Regions from separate parts of the Xanthomonas sp. NCPPB 1826 genome, predicted to be linked through region 3. Evidence: predicted binding sites of a transcription regulator. Region 3 holds the regulator's gene; each other region holds the start of a gene.
What was found. Region 3 encodes FliA, which starts transcription of late flagellar genes. Its sites were predicted from a motif close to TAAAGTTTNNCNNNCNNNGGCCGATAA; they were not measured.
Positions count from the first base shown of each region.

Region 1 (4,149 bases), 2.0 Mb from region 3:
CGGTTTCTTCCAGGTTGGCCGCCTGTTGCTCGGTGCGCTGCGACAGATCCTGATTGCCGGCCGCAATCTCGCTGGCCGCCGAGTTAATCGACACGGCGGATTGCTGGATGTGTCCAACAATTTCTGCAAGCTGCGCAGCAGTAGTGTTGGCGTTATCGCGCATCTGAGCGAACACACCCTTGAACTCGCCGGTCATGCGTGCGGTCAGGTCGCCTGCGGCGATGGACTGCAGCAGCGAAGACAGCGAATGCAGGTTCGTGTCGGCGGTGGCCATCAGCTGGTTCAAGCTCTCCACCATCACGCGGAAATCGTACTGGAAACGCTCGGCATCGCCGCGCACACTAAAGTCCCCTGCTGCAGCAGCTGAGGCGAGGTGACTTATCTCCTGATTGATCGCTGTCAGATTATGCTTGACCTGGTCCATCGTTTCGGTGAGCACAGCTTTTTCGCCGGGTAGTCGATCCATATCCTCGGAAAGATCGCCAATCGCGTAACGTCCTGTAATCTTTGCCAAGCGCATCATGATTTCAATGTGCGAGTTGGCCAATGCGTTGGCGTCGCGCACCATATGGCCATACTCACCTGGGAACGCTTCTTCATCCATGCGATAGCTGATCTCACCAGCATCGTGCTGGCGTGCCATCTCTAGCTGCGCCGCAATGACTCCTTGCAGACGGTCACGTATGCGATAGACCGCTTTGGCCAGTTGCACGGTTTCATCCTTACCCGTGACCTTGACGTCGACATTAAGCACTCCGTTTGACAGGTGTTCTACAGCCGTCACGGCCCCTCGGATCGAACGAGAAATCGCATTGCCAAGTATCAAGGCAATGCTGATTCCGGCTAAGGTGATCAATGCTAGCGCAACTGCAGAGAGGGTCATTGCGCGCGTGTTGGCCGCCTGCTGCTGCTGATAACGTAGCTTGGCTGAATTGCCGAGCTCCTCACGAAGTGTGGCAAGCCCAGCGAAGGTGGCATCGGCATTGTCTTTGACCTGAGTCCGATTGACTTCGGCGCCTCCTGGAATATCGCCAGCTTCGATCAACTCAACTTGGCGCTGCATACCTGCTTGCATCAACGCATAGCTCGCCGTGATTGCTTGCAACTTAGCCGTATGTTCCTTTTCCTGGCTTAGCAAATGTTTTAGCTCAACGATGCTGGCAGCCACTTGAGTGAATCGCTTTTCGTTCTCCTGTTTCCACTGTGCGATCAGTTCGGGCGTGCCGATAGCAATCATGCGCAGGATATTGATGTCGACCCGGGTCAGTTGACCGTCGATGCTGCTGGCAAGCGCAGAGCCTGTGAAGTCTCGATTATAGAGCGTGCCAACATTGTTCTTGGAAGTGTGAAGGCTATTCAATAGAAATAGGCAGAGCACGATGCTTGGAATCAGCGTTCCCAACAATGCTAGTAAAAATTTGCTCTTGATCGTGGTTAGCATGGCGGGGCCTTGTGCTGCGGCTGGGGGTGGGGAGGGCCGATGGGGAACGGGGAGAGTAGGCAGCCTGAAGCGCTACCTTGGCAGTCGATTCGTTCAGTCCGGTAGAGTTTGCTTGGTGCGTGTTACTGCTTAGCGGCACCCATCACGAAATCTTGACCGTGGTCCTGATACAGGCGGCTTGATGCCTGGGCGGCACGTCTTGTGTTCGTCGACCAGACGCTTTGATAAAGCGCCGCCTGGAGTTCACAAGCTAGGTTACCAACCCGCAAACGACATGCCCGGGAACTCGTGCCTTGGCGCGGCTCTTCCTGCAATGAGGGGGCTACGAAGACTTGGCCGAGCAAGGGAGGATAGGTCTGCCTGCTGCTAGGGCGCGCTAACCGAGCCCGTGCTCGACACGTAGCACGTAGCCATCCAGCACTTGGCATAGTCATACGCTGCGCTCTGATCAGCAAAGGTGGCATTTCTGAGTTGGCATCGGTGCAATGTGATGCCGCCGGGCCTGGAAATCAGGAGCTCCGGCACGAACTTTCCGTCGCACGGAATGCTGTGGGCCGTGAGCAGGTAATCGCCCACGTGCCGAATTGCGGTGACGCCCAATAGACATCCTCCTTGATGAGCGGCACCTACGTTCGTCCAACATCAGTGTCAGACGATCGGCTGTCGATGCTCGCCGAGTGACACACCATCATTATAGGAAAAGCCTCAAGCCGCTATCGGCAATAGGCGAACATGCCTGTAAGTATTTCCCTTACCCGCAGCTGTTGGTCCCGCTGACAGCGCCCATGCGTGCCCTCGTCCTTTGTCTTAGCCTGATCCTGCTGGGCCACCAATGAAACGCAGGCACTTGGACGCGCGCCCAAGTGCCTTTTTTTGGCTCGGAAACTACCGGGACACGTCGTGTTCTTCTTCGCTGATTGCGTAGTTGGCGTCTTCTGGATAAGCGTTTGCGTGTGCGGTAGTCATCGTGTCGCTCCGTTACGGTGCGCTTGCCTGCGCAGCCAGGTGAGGACATCAACTGCCGGGTCTTCATGCATGCAGACGTGCAGCCGGCCCAGTACGACGCTCTGCGCATCGCCGCCTGGCAACACGTCATCAAAGCCGGTGGCTTCGCAGGCGATCAGGACTGGCGGCAGACCAGGCTGCGCGTGGGCATGCAGCATGGCCAGCACATAGCCCTGCATCATTTCGAAGCTGAGGGTGACGCCTGTGCAGACGCGGAACTGTTTGCTAGTGCTCATGGCCGCACCTGCGCGCACAAGGGATCAACTGCAGCGATTGCTGCAGCAGCGTCGGCAAACGTGAAGGTGTGGATGGCTTTGCGTGCACTTGCGAGGTGCGCCATCAAGTTCAGCCACGCTGCATGGCTGCATTCGTGAGTGTTGGCGATCAGGCCCAAATGCTGGGGCATCCGGCGCGCCGCAAACGCGGGCGCTTCTTGGGTGTTGTAGGACATACGGGTCTCCTCAGGTTTTGGAAATCCGTCACCCCGACGCCAATCCGGGTGGCGGACGGTACGCGGTTGGCGTGCCGGCCTGAGGACCGGTGGGCCTTGCGGCCCCCGCGCACCGCCCGCCATAAAGCTGGCCGGCATGCGCCCGCGACGATGCGGGCGATAAAAAAGCGCCATGCATCGATCGATGGGCGCTGGTGCGCCTCAGGTTGCGGGACGCCAATCCCGGTCGCCGAATATGCGGCGACGCCCGAATACTCGCTCCAGCTCACGGCGCGTGTCAACGGGAAAGCATTGGAGTTAAGGGAGCTCATTTCGAGAATGTCCAACAGTGCTCGGTCATGCCTGCCGCATCTTCAGGCTGGGCTCTAGTAGTCGATGAGCGAGCACACGCGTCGAAGGTCAAGGCAGGTAGCCATGTCGCCCAACCTCTAATGGCGGGCATTGGCCAACGCGCCCGTCTGACCGCATGCGGCTCTCACGCCGCCGCTTGTCGTGTTGTCATGTCCACGCTACCGAGGGTCATTGGAAGGTCCATCAAGGCTGGCTGGGGCAGGGTTGGTCGATGACGCGCCGCCGGCGATCACACGTACCGCCAGCTCAATGGAAGACGCGTCACTCAAGCACACCTCCACACGCGGTTCAGCCTGGCGCAGGAGCACACCAATACGCGCTGCGATAGCCCTACGGGCGAATTCGCAGCGCGCAGCGCCAGCCGCTGGCGGATGCATCGGAGGTGATGCTTGTGCTTCAGGTTGCGGCTGGATAGTCGGTGTAACCCTCTGCGCCGCCGCCGTAGTAAGTGTCGCGATCCGGCGATGCGAGCGGTGCGCCTGTCTGCAGGCGTGCCACAAGGTCCGGGTTTGCAATGAAGGGCTGGCCGAACGCGGCCAGGTCGATCACTGCCTGATCGATCAACCGGGCCGCGCGCTCCAGGTTCAATTTGCCCGCAAGGATCACGGTGCCGCCGTAGGTGCGCTTGAACGCTGCGAGAAATGTTTCGCTCATGTCCGGCGAGCCGTTTGCGTGGTTGTCGTTTAGATGCACATACGCAAGCTCGCGCTTGGCCAGTTCTTCGGCCAGGTAGAGGTAACTGGCCTCGCTCTCGGCGTACGCGGGCATGTCGAATTGGCGATTGTTCGGTGCAAGGCGGATCCCCACCTTGCGTGAGCCGATGCGCGCGGCCACCGCATCCACGGTCTCGAGAATGAGCCGCGCCCTGTTCTGCAGCGAACCACCGTAGGCGTCGACACGG
Region 1 covers NZ_CM161521.1:4,390,206-4,394,354, reverse strand. The annotation lists gene AC1PLA_RS18415 (methyl-accepting chemotaxis protein) at 1-1,441, opposite strand, end outside; gene AC1PLA_RS18410 (hypothetical protein) at 2,404-2,682, opposite strand; gene AC1PLA_RS18405 (hypothetical protein) at 2,679-2,897, opposite strand; gene AC1PLA_RS18400 (alkene reductase) at 3,645-4,149, opposite strand, start outside.
Region 1: a site for FliA is predicted at 1,571-1,597, ahead of AC1PLA_RS18415 (methyl-accepting chemotaxis protein). Genes of this name have one in related genera too.

Region 2 (4,149 bases), 1.0 Mb from region 3:
CGAGTGCGGCCAGGACGCTGGCGGCGAGCAGGGCGCCGTGCGACAGCGTCAGCGCAAAGCCGGCGACCACCACCACGACGGGCAAGGCGAGGGCGAGGGCGGCGGTGAACCACAACTGCGTGGCGATCGGGAGACGGTGTGACATGGCGGCAGCTTCCTGGGCTCAGGGAACAACGGATGACGCGGTGATGTGGGGAGTGCTGGTGTGGTGACTCAGGCCGCCAGGGCGTCCTGGTTTGGATGCAATTGCTGCAGCAGGCTGGGCACATCGAGAATCAGCGCGACATCGCCGCTGCCCAGGATGCTCGAGCCACTGATGCCCTTGACCTGCGCGAAGACCTTGGATAACGGCTTGATCACGGTCTGCCATTCGCCCAGCAAGGTGTCCACGACCAGGCCGAAGCGCTGGGCGCCCTGGCGGATCACCACGATGCTTTCGCGCGCCGGGGTCCTGCCGCCGAGCGCGAACAGCTCGCGCAGGCGCACATACGGCAGCACGCTGCCACGCAGGTCGATGTAGTCGCTGGCGTAGTCGGGGGTGAACTCCACGCATTCCTCCACCACGTCCAGCGGCACCACGAACACCGACTTGCCGACGCCGACCTGGAAGCCGTTGATGATGGCCAGCGTCAGCGGCAGCCGCACCGAGATGGTGGTGCCCACGCCGGCGCTGCTGTCGATCTCCACGGTGCCGCGCAGCGCGGTGATGTTGCGCTTGACCACGTCCATGCCGACGCCGCGCCCGGACAGGTTGGTGACCTTTTCAGCGGTGGAGAACCCCGGCTCGAAGATCATCGCAAACACCTCGCGGTCGCTGAGCTGGCGGCCCGGTTCGATCAGGCCGCGTTCCAGTGCCTTAGCCAGGATGCGGTCGCGGTTCAGGCCGCCGCCGTCGTCGGTGATTTGGATGACGATGCTGCCGGAGTCGTGATACGCATTGAGGCCAACGGTGCCGCGTGCGGGCTTGCCGCGCGCCACGCGCACGTCTGCCGGCTCGATGCCGTGGTCCATGGCGTTGCGCACCAGATGGGTGAGCGGGTCGCCGATCTTTTCCACCACCGACTTGTCCAGCTCGGTGTCCTCGCCGGCCACCACCAGCGCGATGTCCTTGCCGAGTTCGCGCGCCACATCGTGTACCACGCGCTGGAAGCGGCTGAAGGTGCCGCCGATCTTGACCATGCGCAGTTGCAGGGCACTTTCGCGTACCTCTTCCACCAGGCCGGCCAGGATCGAGGCCGATTCCAGCAACTGCGCGTCGCCGGTGCGCTGTGCGTTGGCATTGGTGCCGGCCACCGCGATGATGAGTTCGCCGACCAGATCGATCATGCGATCGAGCTTGTCGGCATCGACGCGGATCGAGCGCGCGTCGGTGTTGCGTGTGCCGGTGTCCTGCGGCGCGCGTGCCGGCGCTGCGGCCGGGACGGCAGCCAGCGCGCCGACCACCGGCGCGGCAGCCACGACCGGCTCGCTGGCAGGCACGGCGCTGGCGTCCATCGGTGCCGGCACCGAGAGGATCTCCAGGTCGCAGTCTTCGCGCACGAACTCGAACACGTCCTCGATCGCGGCACGGTCGGCATCGCTGCGCAGCAGGATCTGGAAGCCCAGATAATTGGCTTCCGGATCGAGCGCTTCGAAGCTCGGCAGCTGGCTGGCATCGGTGCTGATCGACTCGACCGAGCCCAGCCCGCGCAGGTTGCGGATCAGCTTGAGCGGCGAGTTGCCGTAGCGCAGCGCGTCGGCGAACAGTTTCAGCGCGATGCGCCAGTAACCGCTCTGTTTTTCCGGGGTGCTGTGCTGGATGGCGGAGGCGGTGACACCGCATGCGCTGGCCTGCAGGTAGGTCTGCAGTTGTGCCAGCAGCGGTTCGGCCTCTGCCGCCAGTGCGTCGGCATCGGCGTGAGCGGGGTCGGCGGCGGTTTCCACCAGGGCATGGATGTGGTCGCAGCACACCAGCAGCAGCGCGATCAGTTCCGAGCTCAGCGTCAGCGCGTCGTCGCGCACCAGGTCCAGCACGCTTTCCACGACATGGGTGAAGCCGACCAGCTGCGGCAGATCGAACAGGCCGCCCGAGCCCTTGATGGTGTGCGCCGCACGGAAGATCGCGTTGACCGCATCCGGCGAGGACTCGCCACGCTCGGCTTCGAGCAGGTGACGTTCCATGTCTTCGAGCAGGTCCCGGCTCTCGGCCAGGAAGGTCTGCATCAGCTGGTTCATATCCATACGCGTCGCCGGTCCGTTAGTGAATGCGTTCGCCGATACCAGCAACCGCATGCGGGTACAAGGCTTCGAGCAGGCCGAGCAGTTCGATCACGTCGACCACCGCGCGGCTGGAATCGGTCAGCGAAAATGGCCGGCCGTCGGCCTGGATCGCCTGCTTGGTCGCCAGCAGCAACTGCAGGCCGGTGGTGTCGATCTCGCTGACCGCGCCCAGGTCCAGGTGCAATCCGCCCGGATGCAGCAAGGCCGGCTGCAGCAGCGGCTTGAGTTCGGCAGCGCGACGGATGGTCATCTCGCCTTCCAGGGCGAGCGTCAGCGGCGCGGGTAGATCGGACAGTGGCGTGTTCATTGATGCCTCAAGCGATGCGATGGCGCACGGATGCGTGCCATGACGCGGAAGAAGGTCGCTCCGGCGTGGCTTGCGTGGGCAGCTCTGCACACGCGGACATGCCGGTCCATGCAGGTATCGGCGCGTGACAGGAATATTTAGGCCAAATTCAGTGCAGTGACGGATTTGAGAAATCCATCACTGCCTGGGCATTAATTGCTCAGCTTTGTCGCAAGCAGGCTCAGGAAACCAATGTCCTGGACAGTCCTGCAGGACAGATAGCCGCCTTTCAGCCGACTTCTTTAATGCGTGCGGCCCGGATCTGCGCACGGCCGCTGCCGCGAAAACGCATGAAACAGGCGGCATGCGTCACGCCCGGCATCGCAATGTTGCGAAGGGCGTTAGTGAAAATGCCGCATTGGCCCGGATTGACTTCGCGCCGCGATCGCAACGCGCCCGCCGCGTGCTTGCGTCCTGCACGGTCGAGAGCGCTGCATAAAGCAGGCGCAACCGACCGCGCAGCGCGCTTATCTCGGCGCCAGCATCGTCAGCAGCCCACGTGCGGCGTTGAAGCGGTCCGCGCCTTCCGGTAGCGGTAGCTTGATGCGCAGTTTGTCCGGGCCGTCCATGGTGTAGATCTTGGGCTGCTTCTGGATCATTTGGATCACCGCGACCGGATCGATCGCCGGTTTCGCCTCGAAGACCAGCCGGCCGCCGTTCTCGCCCAGGTCCAGCTTGCGCACACCCAGCGCATTGGCCTGCAGCTTGAGCTCGGCAATCGCGAACAGGTGCTTGACCGGGTCCGGCAGCAGGCCGAAGCGGTCGATCATCTCCACCTGCAATTCGCGCAGCGCATCGGCGTCGCGGGCGCTGGAGATGCGCTTGTACAGCGTCAGGCGCGTATGTACGTCGGGCAGGTAATCCTCGGGAATCAGCGCGGCCACATGCAGTTCGACCTCGGCACCGCGGACCTCCTCACCGGCATCCAGGTCCGGCAGCTTGCCCTGGCGGATGCTGCGCACCGCGCGTTCCAACAGCTCGGTATACAGGCTGAAACCGACCTCGGCCATCTGCCCGCTCTGGTCTTCGCCCAGCAGCTCGCCGGCACCGCGGATTTCCAGATCGTGGGTGGCCAGGGTAAAGCCGGCACCGAGCTCGTCCATGGAGGCGATCGCCTCCAGGCGCTTCTCCGCATCGGAGGTCATCGAGCGACGATCCGGCACCACCAGGTACGCGTAGGCGCGGTGATGCGAGCGGCCGACGCGTCCGCGCAGCTGGTGCAACTGCGCCAGGCCGAAGCGGTCGGCGCGGTTGATGATGATGGTGTTGGCATTGGGGATGTCGATGCCCGATTCGATGATCGTTGTCGACAGCAGCACGTTGAAGCGCTGCTTCTGGAAATCCAGCATCACCCGTTCCAGCTCGCGCTCGGGCATCTGCCCATGCGCGATGCCGATGCGTGCTTCCGGCACAAGCTCGGACAGCTCGCGCTGCATGCGTACGATGCTTTCCACATCGTTATGCAGGAAGTACAGCTGCCCACCGCGACTGAGCTCGCGCTGGAAGGCCTCGCGCAGCAGCGCGTTGTCCCAGGCGGTGATGAA
Region 2 covers NZ_CM161521.1:3,397,113-3,401,261, reverse strand. The annotation lists gene AC1PLA_RS14380 (methyl-accepting chemotaxis protein) at 1-145, opposite strand, end outside; gene AC1PLA_RS14375 (chemotaxis protein CheA) at 214-2,220, opposite strand; gene AC1PLA_RS14370 (STAS domain-containing protein) at 2,237-2,566, opposite strand; gene mfd (transcription-repair coupling factor) at 3,073-4,149, opposite strand, start outside.
Region 2: a site for FliA is predicted at 2,681-2,707, ahead of AC1PLA_RS14370 (STAS domain-containing protein). Genes of this name have one in related genera too.

Region 3 (4,149 bases):
CGCGCCCTGGCCGCCCAGCTGAACTGGCTGCGCGCCGCGCATCAGGTCACCTCGCTGCTGGTGCTGCCTGCCAACGCGCACTTTTCCGACCTCGACGAGGTCGTGCGCCGCTTTGCCCACGCCAAGCCCCAGGGCGTGGTGCTGACCAAACTTGACGAGACCGGCCGCTTCGGTAGTGCGCTGTCGGTCGTCGTCGATCACCAAATGCCCATCACCTGGGTGACTGACGGACAGCGGGTCCCCGACGACCTGCACCGCGCCAATGCCGCCAGTCTCGTTCTTCGCCTTGAAGATTTGCGGCGCGCTGCCGATAAGCCCTGTACTCCGGAGCACAACCATGCAGTCGCGTGAATACGCCAAGCTGACCAACGCCTTCCCCCTGTCGGCGACCCGTCCCGAGCCCCTGGGCCCGGTGCGCACCATTGCCGTGACCGGTGGCAAGGGCGGCGTGGGTAAAACCAACATCTCCGCCAACCTGGCCGTGGCGCTGGCCGACATGGGCAAGCGCACCCTGCTGCTGGACGCCGACCTGGGCCTGGCCAACCTGGACGTGGTGCTGGGCCTGTCGCCCAAGTACACCCTGGCCGACCTGATCGCCGGCCGCTGCACGCTGGATGAAGTGATCATCGAAGGCCCCGGCGGTGTGCTGGTGGTCCCGGCCGCCTCCGGTCGCCGCCACATGGCAGAACTGGCCCCGGCCCAGCACATCGGCCTGGTCAACGTGTTCTCCGAGCTGGAACGCGACCTGGACGTGATGGTCATCGATACCGCCGCCGGCATCACCGACAGCGTGCTGACCTTCTGCCAGGCCGCCCAGGACACCGTGGTGGTGGTCTGCGACGAGCCGGCCTCGATCACCGACGCCTATGCGCTGATCAAGGTGCTCTCGCGCGAACGCGGCGTGGACCGCCTGCAGATCATCGCCAACATGGTGCGCGACCCCAACGAGGGCCGCCTGCTGTACGACAAGCTGTCGCGGGTCTGCGAAAAATTCCTCGGCGACGTGTCGCTGAACTACCTCGGCCACGTGCCGCAGGACGACTGGTTGCGCCTGTCGGTGCAGCGCCAGCAGCCGGTCATCAAGGCCTACCCCGCCAGTCCGTCGGCGCAGGCCATTGCAGAAATCGCTCGCCGTACCTCGCGCTGGCAGGCCCCCACCGTGCCGCGCGGCAATGTCGAGTTCTTCGTCGAACGCATCATCCAACGGGGAGTGGCCGCATGAGCACCGCTACCGCAACCACGGCCAGCGCGCAGTACCGCGCCGTGCAGCGCAACAACGCCAACGATATCGTCACCCAGCACGCCGACCTGGTGCGCCGCATCGCCCACCATCTGGCCGCGCGCCTGCCGGCGAGCGTGGAAGTGGACGATCTGATCCAGGCCGGCATGATCGGCCTGATCGAAGCCTCGCGCAGTTACGACTCCGAACAGGGCGCCTCGTTCGAGACCTATGCCTCGATCCGCATCCGCGGCTCGATGATCGACGAGATCCGGCGTGGCGACTGGGTACCGCGCTCGGTGCACCGCCGCGCACGCGACGCTGCCGCCGCCGTGCGCAAGATCGAACAGCACACCGGCCGCGCCGCCGCCGCCACCGAAGTGGCCGCCGCGATGGAGATGCCGCTGCCCGACTACCTGCGTCTGATGGAAGATGCCGCCCGCGGCCAGGTGCTGAGCCTGGAGTCGCGGATCGAGGATCACGGCGAGCTGGACACCACCGCCAAGGGCGGCCCCAATCCGCAGCAGATGATGGAGCGTGGCGAATTCGGCCGCGAGCTGGGCAAGGCCATCGGCCAGTTGCCCGAGCGCGAGCAGCTGGTGCTGTCGCTGTACTACGAACAGGAATTGAACCTGAAAGAAATCGGCGCCGTGCTCGGTGTCAGCGAATCGCGCGTCTGCCAGATCCATGGCCAGGCGGTGGTGCGTCTGCGCGGCCGCCTCAAGGTCTTCGAACTGGCCGATGCCGGTGTCGAAATTGACGAATGATTTTTTCGCGTATTTTTAGTGTTAGGAGCTTGATGTGAACAAGAACATGCGGATTTTGATCGTGGACGACTTCTCGACGATGCGACGTATCGTCAAGAATCTGTTGGGCGATCTGGGCTTCACCAATACCGCAGAGGCCGAAGACGGCAACAGCGCATTGGCGGCGTTGCGGGCCGGCCCGTTCGATTTCGTGGTCACCGACTGGAACATGCCCGGCATGACCGGCATCGACCTGCTGCGCAACATCCGCGCCGACGCCAAGCTCAAGCACCTGCCGGTGATGATGGTGACCGCCGAAGCCAAGCGCGAGCAGATCATCGAAGCGGCCCAGTGCGGCGTGAACGGCTACATCATCAAGCCGTTCACCGCACAGACGCTGGAAGAGAAGCTGGGCAAGGTGTTCGAACGTCTGGCGGCGACCGCCTGATGAACGCCACCGTGGAAGCCGATGCCGAACGTGCCGCCCTGATCGAGCGCCTGCAGCACGCGCTCGATGCACTGGAAAGCGGTGACCAGGTCGCCTGGCGGCGCGAGGTGGACCACCTCGCCGCGCTGCGCACGCGCCCGATGATGCAGAGCCTGAGCCGGCTCGCGCGCGAACTCGGGCAGGCGCTGGGCGAGCTGCCCACCGTGCCCGAGGAAGCCGGCGAACTGGACGATGCCTGCTCGCGCCTGGACCACGTGGTGGAAATGACCGAGAAGGCCAGCCATCGCACGCTGGACCTGGTCGAGGAATGCCGCGAGCTGGCCAACCAGCTGCGCGACGGTGGCCTGAACCAGGACCAGGGCGCGCTGATGGACAAGATGCGCCATAACCTGACCGAGCTGTCGCTGGCGCAGAGCTACCAGGACCTGAGCGGCCAGATCATCCGTCGCGTGGCCGGCATCGTGCGGCGCGTGCACGAGGGCTTCGGTGCGCTCGGCCTGCCGCCGAAGAATCCCGAGCCGAAGAAAGACGACGGCGGTCTTGCCGGTCCTGCAGTCAAGGGCCTGGACCGTCACGCGGTGTCGCAGGACGACGCCGACGACCTGCTGTCCGGATTGGGGCTGTAACCATGAGTGCTGTTCCAGACGATATTGCTGCCGATTTCATTGTCGAGGCCCAGGAAATCCTGGATCGCCTCGGCGAACAGCTGGTGTCGCTGGAACAGGCACCGGACGAAGCCGACCAGCTCAACGCGGTGTTCCGCGGCTTCCACACGCTCAAGGGCGGCGCCGGCTTCCTGGCGATCAAGCCGATGGTCGAGCTCTGCCACGCCGCCGAGGAAACCCTGGGCATGGCACGCTCCGGCCAGGCGGTGTTGCAGGCGCATCACTTCGATGCCGCGCAGCAGTCGCTGGATTATCTGCAGGCCATGCTGGATGCGATGGGCTCGGGCGAAACCGTGCCGCATGCACCGGCCTCGCTGATTGCGCAGTTCGATGCCAAGAGCGGCCCGCCGGCGGTCAAGGCCGCGCCCAAGGCCGCTGCCGCTGCACCCGCACACGATGACGCACATGGCGCTGCTGCGCCTGGCGCCAAGGCCGCGCCCAAGGCGGCGGCCAAGGCGGCCGACGCCGAGCAGACCGTGCGCGTGGACACCAAGCGCCTGGACGCCATCGTCAACCTGATCGGCGAACTGGTGCTGTCGCGCAATCGCCTCAAGACCCTGCGTACCCGCCTGCGCGACGAAGAACTCGACCGCGCGGTCAGCACGCTGGACATCGCCACCGCGCGCCTGCAGACCGCGGTGATGCGCACCCGCATGCAACCGGTCAGCAAGGTGTTCGCACGCTTCCCCAAGGTGGCCCGCGATGTCGCGCGCACGCTGTCCAAGGAAGTGGAGCTGGAACTGATCGGCGCCGAGACGGAACTGGACCGCAACCTGGTCGAGGCCCTGGCCGACCCGCTGGTGCACCTGGTGCGCAACGCGATCGACCACGGCATCGAATCGCCGGCCCTGCGCGAAGCCACCGGCAAGCCGCGCAGCGGTCACGTGCGCCTGTCGGCGCAGCAGGAAGGCGACTACGTCAGCATCGAAATCCAGGACGACGGCGCCGGCATCGACCCCGAACGCCTGCGCGAGATCGCCCGCAACAAGGGCCTGATCGATGCCGAAGCCGCCGCCCGCCTGAGCACCGACGAGTGCCTGCATCTGATCTTCATGCCGGGCTTTTCGACCA
Region 3 covers NZ_CM161521.1:2,362,986-2,367,134, reverse strand. The annotation lists gene flhF (flagellar biosynthesis GTPase FlhF) at 1-351, shown strand, start outside; gene AC1PLA_RS10185 (MinD/ParA family protein) at 338-1,222, shown strand; gene AC1PLA_RS10180 (RNA polymerase sigma factor FliA) at 1,219-1,986, shown strand; gene cheY (chemotaxis response regulator CheY) at 2,021-2,413, shown strand; gene AC1PLA_RS10170 (protein phosphatase CheZ) at 2,413-3,039, shown strand; gene AC1PLA_RS10165 (chemotaxis protein CheA) at 3,042-4,149, shown strand, end outside.